3 regions of the Mesorhizobium sp. CNPSo 4684 genome follow, and region 3 is predicted to be linked to each of the others. Evidence: predicted binding sites of a transcription regulator. Region 3 holds the regulator's gene; each other region holds the start of a gene.
The links. The regulator LexA, encoded in region 3, represses DNA repair genes until DNA is damaged. The targets are predictions, from matches to a motif close to TGTTCNNNNTGTGTTCNG.
Positions count from the first base shown of each region.

Region 1 (5,008 bases), on a different contig from region 3:
AGAAAACCACGAAAGCAAAGATCAGAACGGCAGCGGCGACGATGAGCGAGCCGCCGGCAACGACAGGCTCAATCGCCGGGTTTCCCTGCAACATCACGTAGAGCGCCGGCAGCATGATCACCACGCCAGCCGTATAGAGCCAGTAGTGGATCATGGCGATGCGGCGCGCCGCCTTTTGCGGATTGAGCGCGTAATAACCGCCGAAGATGGCGCTCGTCACCCAGCCCAGCAGGTTGATATGCGCATGCGCCGGGAAGGCGCTGTGATCGCCTGAGATGGCCATCTGCAGGCCGGCCGCAATTCCCAATATGAGGAACACGATGGCGGTTTTGAAAAAGAGCTCTGAAACCTTAGGCATGTCGTTCTCCCCCGATGCCGTTTACCCCAGCATCGCGAAGGCTACACTTAGGAGTGAAGATTTTCCATACCGTCCTTTGGATTAGTAACGCTTTTCCCCCAGGGACCGGCAGTTCCCTCGGCCCGTCAAAAAGCCGCCGGGGCGAACCCGGCGGCATGGTCGTTCTATTGGGCCGTTTCAGCCGCGATCGGCTTACGGCGTTGCCGGAGCCAGCTTGGCGGCCATCTGGTCGATCTTGTCGGCAAGCACGCCGTTGGCCCAGTCGGTGACCTCGGGGTCGACCGGCTTGTTGGCCATATCGGCGAGTGCGTCATCGAGCGATGGGATGTTGGCGGTAGCCGTATCGGCAGCCGTCTGCGCCGCGGCAGCCGCCGCTTCAGCATCCGTGACCGCGGCCTCCAGATCCGCCATCGTTGCGTCCTGGGCCGCCTGCTCCTCGGGCGTTGGAGGCGTATCCACATGCGCCGCATCGAAGGCCGCCTGCTGGGCGGCCACCGCGTTCTGGGCTTCCGTCACCGCAGCATTTGCCTCGTCAACCGCGGCTTGGGCGTTCTTGGCAACTGCCGACGCCGTCACATAAGCCTGCACGCCGGCGAACTTCTTGCTCTTGGAGTTCATATAGGCGTTGATGTTGCGTTGCAGCGAGTTCAGCCGGCCAAGCTTGGCGTGGATGTTCTTTTCCTTGGGCGTCGCGGCGACTTCGACGTCATCGACAGCCTGGTCGTCGGTCGAGGCCTTCTTGCCGGCATGAGCCGATGCCGATTTGCCATGCGAAGCGCTGTTGCCGGATTTGCCGCTGCCGCTATTGCCGTTGCCGCCGCCATTGCCGTTACCGCCGCCGTTGCCACCACCATGGCCGTGGCCACCACCGTTACCACCAGCACCAGCCAGGGCCGGAGAGGCCAGGAGCGCAAACGCGGCAAGCGCCGCCAAAAGGGTTTTTCGGGATGTCATAATACCTCCTCGGGGGAATAGCCCACCTCCGCCGACTCGCTATAGCAGCGCCATATGAGAATTTGCTAATTCGATGGAGTAAACTTTAGATAAATGTGGTTGCGATACGCGATAATCGACCGGCAAAAGGTTGGACAAGATCTTGTAAATAATTGATATATAAAGATAAATATGAACACCGCCGAGCGGATCGGCCCTTTGCGCGACTGACGCCCTATACTGATCAGACCTTAGGCCTAATTGCTGCGATACTTAGGTCGCAACCAAGACCGTCGCGTGATTTGCCGAACAGGTGTCGAATACGGATTCGACATGAGCGAGCACCTGCAGAGCCTGCTTTCGACGCGGATGGATTGAGGGCCGGCACCCACGCGTTCGGAGCATCGGTGATGGTCGATTGTCGCCCCGAAGGCATCGCCTTTCAGGCGCTTGCGGCATTGGGCCCTATGGCATCAGCAGGATATCGGCGCCCGGTTGTTCATCGGAACAGCACGGCGCAGCCGCGCCTCAGCGCCACCGCAGACAGGGCATTGGCCACCGCCTCGTCCGGCGACACGAAATCGCCAGTCAGCACCCGCAATTCTTCCACCGCCTTGGCCATCGACACGCAGTGTCCGGCAACGCGATCGCTCGTGCAGGCGTCAACGACGCTGACGAGGTCGATCATCTCGAACTGGCCCATACCAGCCTCCACGAAACAATGTCCCAACGAGACCATGAACGCGGCGGCGAGACACAATGTTCCCCCGGCCCCTGACAAGGCGGCTCCATCGACGGCCGGTTCTCCAGCGAATTCACCGGAGGTAAGCGCCTCGCTTGACAGCGGACCCCGTTTGTTCTCTATTTGTTCGTCAAAACCACCCTAGCAACAGACGCGGCTAATGCTGCAACGCCCAAAGGAACGGCCGGGATGGAACCCACCATCCTGCATGCGGATCTCGATGCCTTCTATGCCTCGGTCGAGCAGCTGCTTGACCCGTCGCTCAGGGGCAAGCCGATTGCCGTTGGCGGTGGTGTGGTGCTGGCCGCATCCTACGAGGCCAGGGTTTTTGGCGTCCGCGGCGGGATGCCGGGACGGCGCGCGCGGGAGCTTTGCCCGCAGTTGATCTTTGTCGGCGGAAATTTCGGCGAGTACCAGAGGCTGGGCGACGCCGCGATCAAAGTGCTCGACGATTTCACGCCGCTGGTCGAGCGCATCTCGATCGACGAGGCCTTTGCCGATGTCGCCGGCTGCACGCATCTGTTCGGGTCGCCGGCCGAGATCGCCGCCAGGGTGCGGCGGCGTGTATTGGCCGAACTCGGCCTGCCGATATCGATCGGCGTGGCGCGCACCAAGCACCTGGCCAAGATCGCCTCGCAAGTGGCGAAACCCGACGGGGTGGTGGTGGTCGAACCGGCAACGGAGCTCGCCTTCCTGCACGACCTGCCGGTCGGGTTGATGTGGGGCGTCGGCCCGGCGACCAAAGCGCGGCTGGCCGAGATCGGCATCGAGACCATCGGCCAGTTGGCCAAGACCCACAGCGGCGCGTTGCGCCGGCTGCTCGGCCCCGCCGCCGGCGAGAAGCTGGCATCGCTGGCGTGGAACCGAGATCCGCGAAAACTCGAGACGCACCGGCGGGCGCATTCGGCCGGCGCGCAATCGGCGCTCGGCAAGCGGCCGGCCGAGGCCCATGTGTTCGGACCTGTTCTTCTGCATCTGGCAGACCGGGTCGCCAGCCGGCTCAGGGCAAAATCGCGGCCCGGCCGCACGGTGACGGTGCGGGTGCGTTTCGCCGATCTGCACGCGGTCACGCGCTCGGTGACGCTCGATCAGCCGATTTCGGCGACCGCGATGCTGGCCGAAATCGCCGAGGAGCTGGTGCGCGGCGTGCTGGCCGCCAACCCTCGGGAAAAGACCATCTCGCTGCTGGCGATTTCGGTGTCGCAGTTGGAAGAAAATGCCGAGCTGCAGCTCGAGCTGCCGCTCGGCCTCGATGACGAGAAGCAGCGGCCCGGCAGCAAAAAGGGCCTGGCGCGCTTTGGCGCCGACCGTGCCATCGACAAGATCCGCCAGCGCTTTGGCAGAGAGGCGGTCGGCTATGGCGCGGTGGCGCTGGAAGCCCGGCGCTCGGTCCCCGACGCCTTCCGCGAACTGGCGGAAAAGGAGCTGTGAAAACTATCGGCCGGTGCGCCAATAGCGATGCACCATGACGCCGCTTGCATTTCTCCCATTCCAGGGCTCGCAACCTATGCCGTCATGGTCGGCGTCGTGCGTCGGCCAGTAGCCCGGTTCTCCCAAATGCGCAGGGGCCAGGCCGACGGCACGGGCAACGCTACAGTTCGGAAATGCCGCAAGGTGCCTGAGCACGGCCCAGGGCGAGTCGAACCGAACGCCCAGGAAGCCGGAAACGATGTAGCCGAACAATAGGATGAACGGGGCCAGCATGGCCAGCCATCTCAACCTGCCCGACCTGCCGTGGCGGCGATGCATTGGCCAACGCAGGAACGGCAGGAGCATCATCCTTGGCACGCCCTTTGGCCTCACTCCCTGAAGGCGCGGTTGATCTGGTCTTGCAGCGGCTTGACGAGGTAGGAAATCACGGTCCGGTCGGCGGTCTTGATGAAGGATTCGACCGGCATGCCCGGAACCAGCTTGATCTCGCCAAGGCGAGCCACTTCCGCGCTCGTGGTCGCGATGCGCACGGTGTAGTAGCTGATGCCGGTGCGCTGGTCGGTGGTCGTGTCCGGCGAGGTGCGCTCGACCGTGCCGTTGATCTGCGGCGTGGTGCGCTGGTTGAAGGCCGAGAAGCGCAGTGCGGCCGGCTGGCCGATCCATAGCTGGTCGATGTCGCTTGGCGCGATTCTGGCCTCGACGGTCAGGCTGTCGCTGTCGGGCACGATCTGCATGATCGTCTGGCCAGGGGTGATGACGCCGCCGATCGTGTGGGCGATGGACTGCTGCACGACGCCGTCCTGCGGCGCTCGGATGTCGATGCGTCTGAGCTGGTCCTCGGCGGCGATCTTGCGCTCCGTCAGTTCGCCGACTTTGGCGTCGATCTCGCGCAAATCCTTGTTGACCTCGGTGCCGAGTTCGAGATCGATCTGGAGGATCTGCAAATTGATCTCGGCAATCTTGCCCTGGGCCTGCGCCTGAGCCGCGATCAGCTGGCTGCGCTCGCCGTCGAGCCGTGCCGACTCGCGCTCCAGGGCCGTCAGGCGGTCGATGGAAATCAGCCGCTTTTTCCACAGCTCCCGTATGCTGGCCAATTCCTCCTCGACGAGCGTGATTTCTTTCGACTTGGCCTCTGCCTGGCCCGTGTTCCCCACGATCTCCTTCTGCAGCTGGAGGATGCGCTCCTGCAACTGGCTCTTCTGGCCGGAACGGCCCGCACGCCTTGTCTCGAAAACCTGTAGCTCGCCGGCCATGATCTCGGCGATCGCCGGATCATCGCGGCGATCGAGCAGGTCCTTTGGAAAGGCGATGGCGTCGACGCCCTGGCGCTCGGCTTCGAGGCGCGCCTCGCGTGCCGACAACTGGTCGAGCGCCTTGGTCACCACGGCAAGGTTGGCTGCCGGCATGGTGGGATCGAGGCGCACGAGCAGCGCACCGCGCTTGACGCGGTCGCCGTCGCGCACGGCGATCTCGCCGACGATGCCTCCGGTCGAATGCTGCACGTCCTTGACGTGGGAATCGACGACGAGGACCCCGGTGGCGAT
Region 1 is NZ_JBWLUX010000018.1:7,476-12,483, reverse strand. Features, by position in the region: gene AC04SG_RS18155 (hypothetical protein) at 1-358, opposite strand, end outside; gene AC04SG_RS18150 (hypothetical protein) at 551-1,312, opposite strand; gene AC04SG_RS18145 (hypothetical protein) at 1,791-1,994, opposite strand; gene dinB (DNA polymerase IV) at 2,223-3,464, shown strand; gene AC04SG_RS18135 (excalibur calcium-binding domain-containing protein) at 3,468-3,737, opposite strand; gene AC04SG_RS18130 (HlyD family type I secretion periplasmic adaptor subunit) at 3,833-5,008, opposite strand, start outside.
Region 1: the regulator LexA is predicted to act here: its motif matches at 2,147-2,164, upstream of dinB (DNA polymerase IV).

Region 2 (5,008 bases), on a different contig from region 3:
CCCTCGGCCGGTGCTTCGGTGACAGCATCCGCTGCGGCGGCTTCCGCCGCGGCCTTTGCAGCCGCTTCCGCCAGCTTTGCCGCAGCCGCTTCCCGCGCCGCATTGTCCTGCGCTTCCAGCCGCGCCTTCACCTCTGCAGGCGGCTTCGGCTCGGCGCGGTAGCCGAGACCCTTCAGGATCTCTTCCATGTCGTCGGCGGTGGCGCCGAGGATCGACATCATCGGCGGCGTCACCATGAAGGACTGGCCGTCATAGGCGCCATCCGGGCGCTGGCCGAGGCCGGGCTTCCAGTTGGTCGCGGGGCGGATCAGGTCGGCCAGCCGTTCCAGAATGTCGATGCGCACGGCGCGGCGGCCGAGATTGCGGTAGCCGGCGAGCTTGTAGAAGGTCTTGTCGAAAGCCGGGTCGATGACCACCGAGGTGCGGCCGGAGGCCAGCGCGTGCACCACGTCGCCGAAGCCGGGCTTGTCCTTGCCGTCATTCTTCAGCGCCCACAAAAGCGTAATCAGGCCGGCGGGTGCAGGCTTGATCAGCGCCGGCACGAAGACGTGGTAGGCGCCAAAACGCACACCGAGCCGGCGCAGGGCAGCGCGTCCCTCCTGGTCGAGCGACTTCATCTCTTCGGCGATGTCGCGGCGGTTGATGAGGCCGAAATGCTCGACGAGCTGGAAGGCGATGCCACGGCCGATGCCGGTGATCTGCTCGGCATTCTTCAAGTCGACCAGCGGCTTCAGCAGCGACTCGATCTGGAAATTGACGAAACGCTCGGCGCGCGCAGCAACCTTGTCGCGGGCGGGGCCGGTCAGCTGCTCGTCGGCCAAAAGCACGAGGCGCGGCTTCAGCGCGTCCTCGCCGGCAACCAGCGTGCCGATCGGCGCGCCGATCCAGCGCAGCGTGCCGTCGGAGCCGAGCGCCAGGTCGCCATTGGCGCAGGCGCCGAAGCGTTCGGCGCGCGCCTCGAACTCGGCGGCCAGCGCCTTTTGCGCTGCCGTACGCACGGCCTTGGCGTCTTCGCCGCCGGCGCTCTGGTCGGCGGTGAAGCGGAACCCTTGCAACTCGCCGACATGATGGCCTTCGACAAGGACGGTTCCGGTAGGACTGATTTCGGCTTCAGGCATTGTATTTTCTCTAAGGCGCCGCATGAGGACGGAAGTCCTGCGGTCTACAAACCGTTTCGTCAACCGCTCATGCAGCGCATCCGACAATCTGTCTTCGATTTCGCGCGTCTTTTCCTGCCAGTGTGCCTGATCGGCCAGCCAGCCGGGCCGGTTGGACACGAATGTCCAGGTGCGGATCTGGGCAATGCGGTGCGACAGCGTATCGATATCGCCTTCGGTCGTGTCGGCCCGGCGCACCTGCTCGGCCATGTAGTTCTCGTCGACATGGCCGTGTTTGGCGAGGTCCGTGTAGATCGAGGCGATGAGGTCGGAGTGCTGGGCCGGCGCGATCTTGCGGTAGTCGGGCAGGGCGCAGGCTTCCCACAGCAGCGCCACGCGCTTGGCGTTGGTGGCGAGCGCGCGGATGTCCTCGTCGCGGGAGAGATGCTCGAGCGCCTGCGCATCGACCGCCGGCAGCGCCCGCGTCAGCCCGTCGACCGGGGCGTTGATCTCGATCGAACGCTTCAGTGCGTCGAGGCTGGCAAAATCGAAATGCGCGGTGCGCCATTGCAGCACCTTCACCGGGTCGAACTCATGACCCTCGATGCGCTTGACCAGTTCCTCGTCCAGCGGATCGACCTGGCCGGTGACGCCGAATGTGCCGTCACGCAAATGCCGGCCGGCGCGGCCGGCAATCTGGCCGAGCTCAGCCGCCGTCAGATTGCGGTACTGGTAGCCGTCGAATTTGCGGTTCTGGGCAAAGGCGACATGGTCGAGATCGAGGTTGAGACCCATGCCGATGGCGTCGGTGGCAACGAGATAGTCGACGTCGCCCGCCTGGAACATTGCCACCTGGGCGTTGCGGGTGCGTGGGCTGAGGGCGCCGAGCACGACGGCAGCGCCGCCCTGCTGGCGGCGGATCAGTTCGCCGATGGCGTAGACCTCGTCGGCGGAGAAGGCGACGATGGCGGTGCGACGCGGCAGGCGGGTCAATTTCTTCGAGCCGGCATAGGCGAGGTGCGACAGCCGCGGCCGCGTCACCACCGAAACGCCCTTCAGCAGGCGCTGCAGGATGCCATGCATGGTGGCGGCACCAAGCAGCAGCGTTTCCTGGCGGCCGCGCAGGTGCAGGATGCGATCGGTGAAGATGTGGCCGCGTTCGAGGTCGCCGGCAAGCTGCACCTCGTCGATGGCGACGAAGGCGGCGTCGGTCTCGCGCGGCATGGCCTCGACGGTGCAGACCGAATATTTCGCGCCGGGCGGCTGGATTTTTTCCTCGCCGGTGATCAGCGCCACCTTGTGAGCGCCGACTTTTTCGCAGACGCGGGCGTAGACTTCTCGCGCCAGCAGCCGCAGCGGCAGGCCGATGATGCCACTCTCATGCGCGACCATGCGCTCGATGGCGAGATGGGTCTTACCGGTGTTGGTCGGACCCAGCACGGCGGTCACGTCGCGGCCCGACAGGATCAGTGGCTGGGTGTGTTTCGGCTGGATGTTCATCGGCCTGGAAATGAGGCTTTCTGCATCGTGTTGTCGGGAGCGCGCCTCGCATGGCGCGTATGACAGGCGACACATAGGGATTTCGGGCGCGAAGCGAAAGCGGAATGTTCCGGCCGTCAGTTCGGGAGTCTCGTTCGAGGTCCGGATTGGCTCCCGATTAACAGTTGGAACGAGTCTGGAACGAATCGGCTACGAATCAGTGACTCCAGCAGATTCAGCTTTTGTTCACGGCTACATGTGGATTTTGCGACCGGGAGTCTCACCACATGCTGAATCCATTGAACTGGCCCGATTCATGCAGGGCGGGCTTTGCCATTAACCTTCGCCGGCGAAGAATGGCCACTGCTCAGCGGTCGTTGGCCAAGGTTATGAAATTATTGTCTTTTCTTAACCAGCTTTAACCATTTGGCAGAGCTTTTCGGCCTTCGCCATTAACGTTTCGGTCAAAGCCGGAACGAATCGGAGACGAATCAGCGATGGGCGGGTTTTCCCGATTTGTTCACCCCAATATGTTGTGTTATCCACAGCTTGCCCACCGAGAATTCACAGCTTTTGAAGCGGGTTTCGCACAGGCCAGGCGGACCCCGTTAATCTTTGCGTGCCGGAACGGGGCAATCGCCACGACAGCACTCTCGGTGACCGACGGTCAACCCGCGTCGTGGCCTGTTGCATAACGTTGCAAAACCGGTCCGACATTTCGGATGATTTCCTCATGCGATAGGGCCACGACGGGCGCAAGCCGCAACAGATATCGGCACGTCGCCAGGCCCAGCAACTGGCTGGCAACCAGCCCGGCGCGCCGTCCGGCGTCGGCTGGGTCGCCTATCGACGCAACCATCGGCCTCACCTGGTTGGCAAAGACGTCCCGGACCTTCTCGGCCGCGTGCTCGTTCGACGCAGCCGAGCGCAGCAGGATTATCATGCCGGGCCCGTTGGCCGGACCTTCCCAGTTTACGAGAAAGCGCCTGATCAGCGTGTCGCCGATCATAGCCGGGTCGGTCCGCTGATCGGGCAGTTTCAGGTCGACGACCGCCGCCCTGGCGAACAGCTCATCCTTGCTGTGGAAATAGCGGATCACCATGGCTGGATCGATCGAAGCCTGCGCGGCGACATCCCGAATGGATACCCCGTCATAGCCGCCCTCGGCGAAAAGGCGGCGCGCAGCTTCGAGGATCTGGGCCCGTGTGCGGTCCGACTTGGTGATTTTTTTCGGGTGATTCTCGGTCATGAACATGCATATGCCAACACCTGTTGACAAATGCAACCGGGCTCATTAGAAAGTCAACGATTGTTGATAAATGGAGATGGGGAAATGCTGCCCGAGACAACGGAAGTCCTGATCATTGGCGCCGGCCCGACCGGCCTGGCGCTGTCCATCGCGCTGCATCAAGCCGGCGTCGATCATGTGCTGATCGACAAATTGGCGCACGGCCTGCAGACCTCGCGCGCCGGTGTCATACATGCGCAGACGCTGGAATCGCTTGAGCCGTTGGGCGTCACGCAGCGGCTGAGCGAGCTTTCGGTGAAGCTCGAGAATTTCGCCATCCGCGACCGGAACCGGGCGCTGCTCAAACTCGATTTCGGCAAGCTTCCATCAAGATATCCCTACCTGATGATGCTGCCTCAGAACCTGACCGAGCAGGTGTTCGCCGAACGGATCGCAACCTTGGGCGGCGTCATTCATCGCGAAGTCGAGGCCGTGGCGGTCGTTCAAGACAGGGACGGCGCTCGGGTAACAGTGGTGGAGCATGGCAGCGAAAAACTCATATCGGCACGCTACGTCGTCGGCGCCGACGGCATGCAAAGCCTCGTGCGCAAATCGACCGGCATCGAGTTCGACGGCGAGGCCTATGACGGTTCCTTTGTGCTGGCCGACGTTCGACTCGACTGGCCGGTCGGACCGACCGAAGTGTCGCTGTTTTTCGCATCGGCGGGACTGGTCGTGGTGGCGCCGCTGCCGGATGGATCATACCGTGTGGTCGCGACAATGGAGGACGCTCCAGAAAAGCCTGATGTCGTCGACATCCAGGCATTGCTCGATAGCCGTGGGCCAACCACGACGAGGGCCCGCGTGCTCGACCTGACGTGGAGTTCGCGTTTCCGGGTGCATCACCGCCTGGTCAGGGCATATCGCAAGGATCGGCTGTTCCTGATGGGCGATGCCGCGCATGTCCACAGTCCCGCAGGTGGGCAGGGCATGAATACCGGCATCATCGATGCGGTTGTGCTCGGCCAGTTGCTGGGCGATGTGGTGAACGGTGCGCGCTCGGAGGCCGAACTCGACCACTACGAGACGCTGCGCCGGCCGGCGGCGCAGGAGGTCCTCGACCTTGCGGGCCGGATGACCGGGATGGCGCTTGCGCGAAATCCGGTGAGGCGGTTCGTGCGCAATCTGGCGCTTTCGGTGGTGA
Region 2 is NZ_JBWLUX010000043.1:30,301-35,308, reverse strand. Features, by position in the region: gene AC04SG_RS29120 (helicase-related protein) at 1-2,597, opposite strand, end outside; gene AC04SG_RS29115 (TetR/AcrR family transcriptional regulator) at 3,244-3,831, opposite strand; gene AC04SG_RS29110 (FAD-dependent oxidoreductase) at 3,910-5,008, shown strand, end outside.
Region 2: the regulator LexA is predicted to act here: its motif matches at 2,763-2,780, upstream of AC04SG_RS29120 (helicase-related protein).

Region 3 (5,008 bases):
CGGGCGCCTCGGAGGGGTCGCGGTCGCGCCACGCACCATTATAGCGCGGCGGCAGGCTCTTGGCGCGCGCCGCCTCGCGCATCGCCTCGAGCTCGGCCGGAGTCTCGTAGGCGTAGTAGGCCTTGCCCAGGCGCACCAGCTCCTCGGCCACCTCGCGGTGGCGCGGCGCACGCTCGAACTGCGAGACGGCCTCGCCGTCCCAGGACAGGCCGAGCCAGGTCAGCCCATCGAGAATGGCCTGGGTTGCCGCTTCGGTGGAACGCTCGCGATCGGTGTCCTCGATGCGCAGCAGCATCGTGCCGTCGGTGTGCTTGGCATACAGCCAATTGAACAGTGCGGTGCGCGCGCCACCGATATGCAGGTAGCCCGTGGGCGAGGGGGCAAAACGGGTGACCACCCTGTTGGACATGGCAATTTTGTTGGACATTGCAATTCTCGGGCAAGGCTAGAAAACGGGGGGCGTGATCGCGCGGACTTTCGCGCTTTGCGCGTTCATGTAGCATAGGGGGTCTGGGGCGCAAGGGGCAGACCCGATGGCTGTACGTGGCCGGGGCGAGGATCAAGGCGAGGGCGCTGCGACAAGCGTCAACGAAGGCTCCCTGTTTGCCGACAGTCCCTATGCCGAGCCGATGCCCGTCGCGCTGCCCGAGACGCGGCCTGGCCTCCGGCCTTTGTCTCCGGATGACACTGCGTCGGTGCCGGTCGCCGTGCCCGGATCCGCCATCCGTTTGCGTAGGCTGCTACGCCGTTCGACATGGCCAGCAATCCGTCGCAGCCTTGCCGTGGCCGCCGGCACCGAACTCGACCGCGGCGTCGCCTTCCTGCTTATGCCGGTTTTCCTGGCGGCCGGCGTCATCATTTATTTCTCGCTGGCCAGCGAGCCGGGCTTTGCCCAACCAATCGCGATTGTGCTGCTCATGGCCTGTTGCGCAGCCGTCGCGCGGTCCTGGCCGAAGACGCATCTGCTCTGCGTGGCCGCGATGTTGTGCGCGTTTGGGGTGGTCGCCGCCAAGGTAGAGACCTGGCGCGCCGGAACGCAAATGCTGGGCTCCGAGATCCAGACACGGCTGACCGGACGCGTCGTCAGCCTTGAGGAGATGGAAAACGGCCGCGTCAGGCTGACGCTCGACATTACTTCCACCGCTCACCCCAAGCTGCGCTACGCGCCGGAGCGGGTCAGGCTCTCGGCGCGTGGGATTCCGGCCGATACGACCGCCGGCTCCCTCATCATCGGCTATGCCAGGCTGTTGCCGCCGACGGGTCCGGTGCGGCCGGAGAGCTACGATTTCTCCTTCGACAGCTATTTCGCCGGGATCGGCGCCAGCGGCTTCTTTCTCGGCAATCCGAAAACCATTGCTTCGCCGGGCCCGCCGCCGCTGACCGCACGGCTCTCTTCGGCAATCGAGAATGCGCGCGAAAACATTGCCGACCATATCAGGGGCAAAATCGGCGGCGCCGAAGGCGAGATTGCCGCGGCGCTCATTGTCGGCGTTCGCGCCGGCATTCCGGACGAGGTCAACGAGGCTATGCGGCGCACCGGCATCTACCACATCATCTCCATTTCGGGCCTGCACATGGCGCTGGTCGCCGGCACCATCATGGCATTGTTGCGCGGCGCCTTCGCGCTGTTTCCCGATTTCTCCTCGCGCCGGCCTGTCAAGAAATATGCCGCCGCCGCGGCGCTTGTTTCCATCGCCGCCTATCTCGTCATTTCAGGCATCGTGGTTGCCGCCGAGCGCAGCTTCATCATGCTGGCGGTCATGCTTGTCGCGGTGCTGTTTGATCGCGCAGCGCTGACCATGCGCAATCTGGCGATCTCGGCCATCGCCGTCATCCTGGTGTCGCCGCATGAGGTTGTCGGCCCGAGTTTCCAGATGTCGTTTGCGGCCACCGCCGCCCTTGTCGGCGCCTATGCCGGCTGGGCCGACTACCGCGCCGACAAGGTGAGAACGCCGCCCGCAAGGCGCTCGTTCGTCGGCTTTCTGTCGCGAAAATTCGTGCTGGCCATGGGCGGCCTCGCCATGACATCGATCATCGCAGGTAGCGCCACTTTGCTGTTTGCCATCTGGCATTTTCAGCGCGTGTCGCCACTCAGCCTGCTCGCAAATCTGGCCGTGATGCCGATTGTGTCGTTGATCGTCATGCCCTTCGCCGTGCTCAGCGCGCTGGCCATGCCGTTCGGCGCCGATGGACCGTTCCTTTATGTCATGGGCAAGGGCTTGGCGGCGATGATCGCCATCTCCGCCTGGATTTCCGAACGTTCGCCGATCGATGCCGTCGGGCTGATCTCTATCCGCTCGGTGCTGCTGGTGGCGGTCGCCCTGGTCATCGCCACCATGGCCACCACCTGGCTGAGGCTGGCGGCCGTGCCTTTCGCGCTGGCCGGCCTGTTGACTGTGCCACAGGTGCGCACGCCCGATGTGCTCATCTCCGAGGATGCGCATCTGGTGGCATTGCCGATTGGTGGCGGCGAACTCGCGCTCAACCGGGAACGCTCCAACGAATTCACCACAGACAACTGGAAACGCGCGCTGAGGGCGGAAACCATAATCCCGCCCGAGATTTTCGAGGCAACGGACACGCGGTTCGATCTAGACCCGCTGGACCTGCCGCCCGGCTCGCCCTTCTATTGCACAGGCAATCTCTGCATTGCCCGGCACCCGGCCGGAGCCATCATCGCGCTGGCAAAAGACCGCAACACAGCGCGGCCAGCCTGCGCCTACGCCAGCCTGATCGTCATCGACGACGCCACCGCCTACAATCCGTGCCGCGACTCGCTGGTGCTGGTCGTGACCAAGAAGCAACTTGCCCGCGATGGCAGTGCCGCCGTCTTCTTCGACCCACAATCGGCCGCGACAGCGCCAATGATCCGTTTCGCCGTCGACAAGCCCTATCGTCCCTGGCACGAGCAACGCCGCTTCTCACGCGAAGCACGCGGTCTGCCGCCTTACAAGCAGCGCGAAAAGTAGCCGGCTCTAGTAACGCCTGATCAGGCCGACCAGCTTGCCCTGCACCTTGACCCGGTCCGGCCCGAAGATGCGGGTTTCGTAGGCCGGGTTGGCGGCTTCCAGCGCGATCGAGGCGCCCTTGCGGCGGAAGCGCTTCAACGTCGCTTCCTCCTCGTCGACCAGCGCCACCACGATCTCGCCGGGGCTCGCCGTATCGGCATTGCGGATGATCACCGTATCGCCGTCGAAAATCCCGGCCTCGATCATCGAGTCACCCTTGACCTCGAGCGCGTAGTGTTCGCCGCCCATGATCATGTCCGGCGGCACCGAGATCGAATGCGTCTGGTGCTGGATGGCGTCGATCGGCACACCGGCGGCGATGCGGCCCATCACCGGGATCGACACCGCGGAAACGGCGTCGTCATTGCCGGCCGACATCGAACGAGACGAGGAGGCCGGCTTGATCTGGCGGCCGATACCGCCTTGCCCCTGACCACCTTGACCGAGACTGCCCTGGATGACGCTTGGCGAGAACTTCTTCGCCGCATTGAGGCCGGGCGCGATCGAGTCGGGCAGCCGCAGCACTTCCAGCGCGCGCGCCCGGTTTGGCAGCCGGCGAATGAAACCACGCTCCTCAAGCGCCGTGATCAGGCGGTGAATGCCGGACTTGGACGCGAGGTCGAGCGCCTCCTTCATCTCGTCGAAAGACGGCGGGATTCCGCTCTCCTTCAGGCGTTCATGGATGAACATCAGAAGTTCATGTTGTTTGCGCGTCAGCATCGCGGCCCCCACGGGTCCTGAAACCAGAATCAGAAAAAACAAACCCAGAACAAACACTATCTGTTCCAGTTGTGTTCCGCAACCTTTTAAAGTTTAATGAATGTGTTGACGTTTTGTTCAGCGTAACATCAGGACGCTGCAGGCGGCACCCGCGGCGGCGGCCGGAGCGAAGGGCTCGCGCACGATCAAGCCGTTGGCGTCGGCCAGCATTCTCAGCATCGAGGAATCCTGGATGCCGAACGGCGTCGCCACCCGTGCGCCGGTTTCTTCGCTCACCACGGCGCGCACATAGTCTTGCCTCAGGTCATTGGCCGGCATCGCGGCGCCAAGCTGCGCCGGGCGGATGTCCTGCCGGTGCGTGCGGCCGCCGAGCTGCGCCAAAAGCGGCTTCAAAAACAGCTGCGAGCAGACCAGGCTCGCCACCGGATTGCCGGGCAGGCCGATGCACCTGATGTCGCCGAGACGCCCGAACATCAGCGGCTTGCCCGGGCGCATGGCGAGCTTCCAGAAATCGAGCTTCATGCCTTCGCCGGTCAGTACATCGTGCACAAGGTCGTGGTCGCCGACCGAGGCGCCGCCGAGCGTGACGATGACGTCGGCCTTTGCCGCGACAGCCTTGCGCACCAGCGCCGCTATCTCGGCCTTGCGATCTGCCGCGATGCCGAGATCAAGCGCTTTGGCGCCGACAGACTGCGCGGCGGCCGCAACGCCGTAAGCGTTGGAGGAGATGATCTGATCCGGACCGGGGTCACGCCCCGGCGGCAGCAATTCGTCGCCGGTGGCGATGATCGCGACCAGAGGCCGGCGCACGACGTTGAGCATCGGATGATTGGCCGACGCCGCAAGCGACAATGCGGCCGGATCGAGCGCGCGACCTTTTTGCAGGAGCAGGTCGCCTTGCGAGAAATCCAGTCCACGGCGGCGGATGTTACGGTCTTTCGCGGTCGGCTCGGTGACCTCGATATGGCCATTGCCAAGGTCGCGGACATTCTCCTGGATGACGATCGTGTCGGCACCTTCGGGCAGAGGCGCGCCGGTGAAAATGCGGACAGCCTCCGCCCTGCCGACCGAGCCGTCAAAGCCGCGTCCGGCCGGCGCCATGCCGATCACCGAAAGCCGCGCCGGGGCGGATGCCACATCCTGCGCCCGCGCCGCATAGCCGTCCATGGCGGACGCGTTGAAAGGCGGCTGAGTGCGCAGCGCCACGACAGGTTCCGCCAGCACCCGGCCGGCCGCATCCGCCAGGGCGATGCTTTCACCCGGCAGCGCCGCAGCGCCTT
Region 3 is NZ_JBWLUX010000003.1:18,930-23,937, forward strand. Features, by position in the region: gene gltX (glutamate--tRNA ligase) at 1-409, opposite strand, end outside; gene AC04SG_RS03110 (ComEC/Rec2 family competence protein) at 534-2,969, shown strand; gene lexA (transcriptional repressor LexA) at 2,976-3,728, opposite strand; gene AC04SG_RS03120 (molybdopterin molybdotransferase MoeA) at 3,846-5,008, opposite strand, start outside.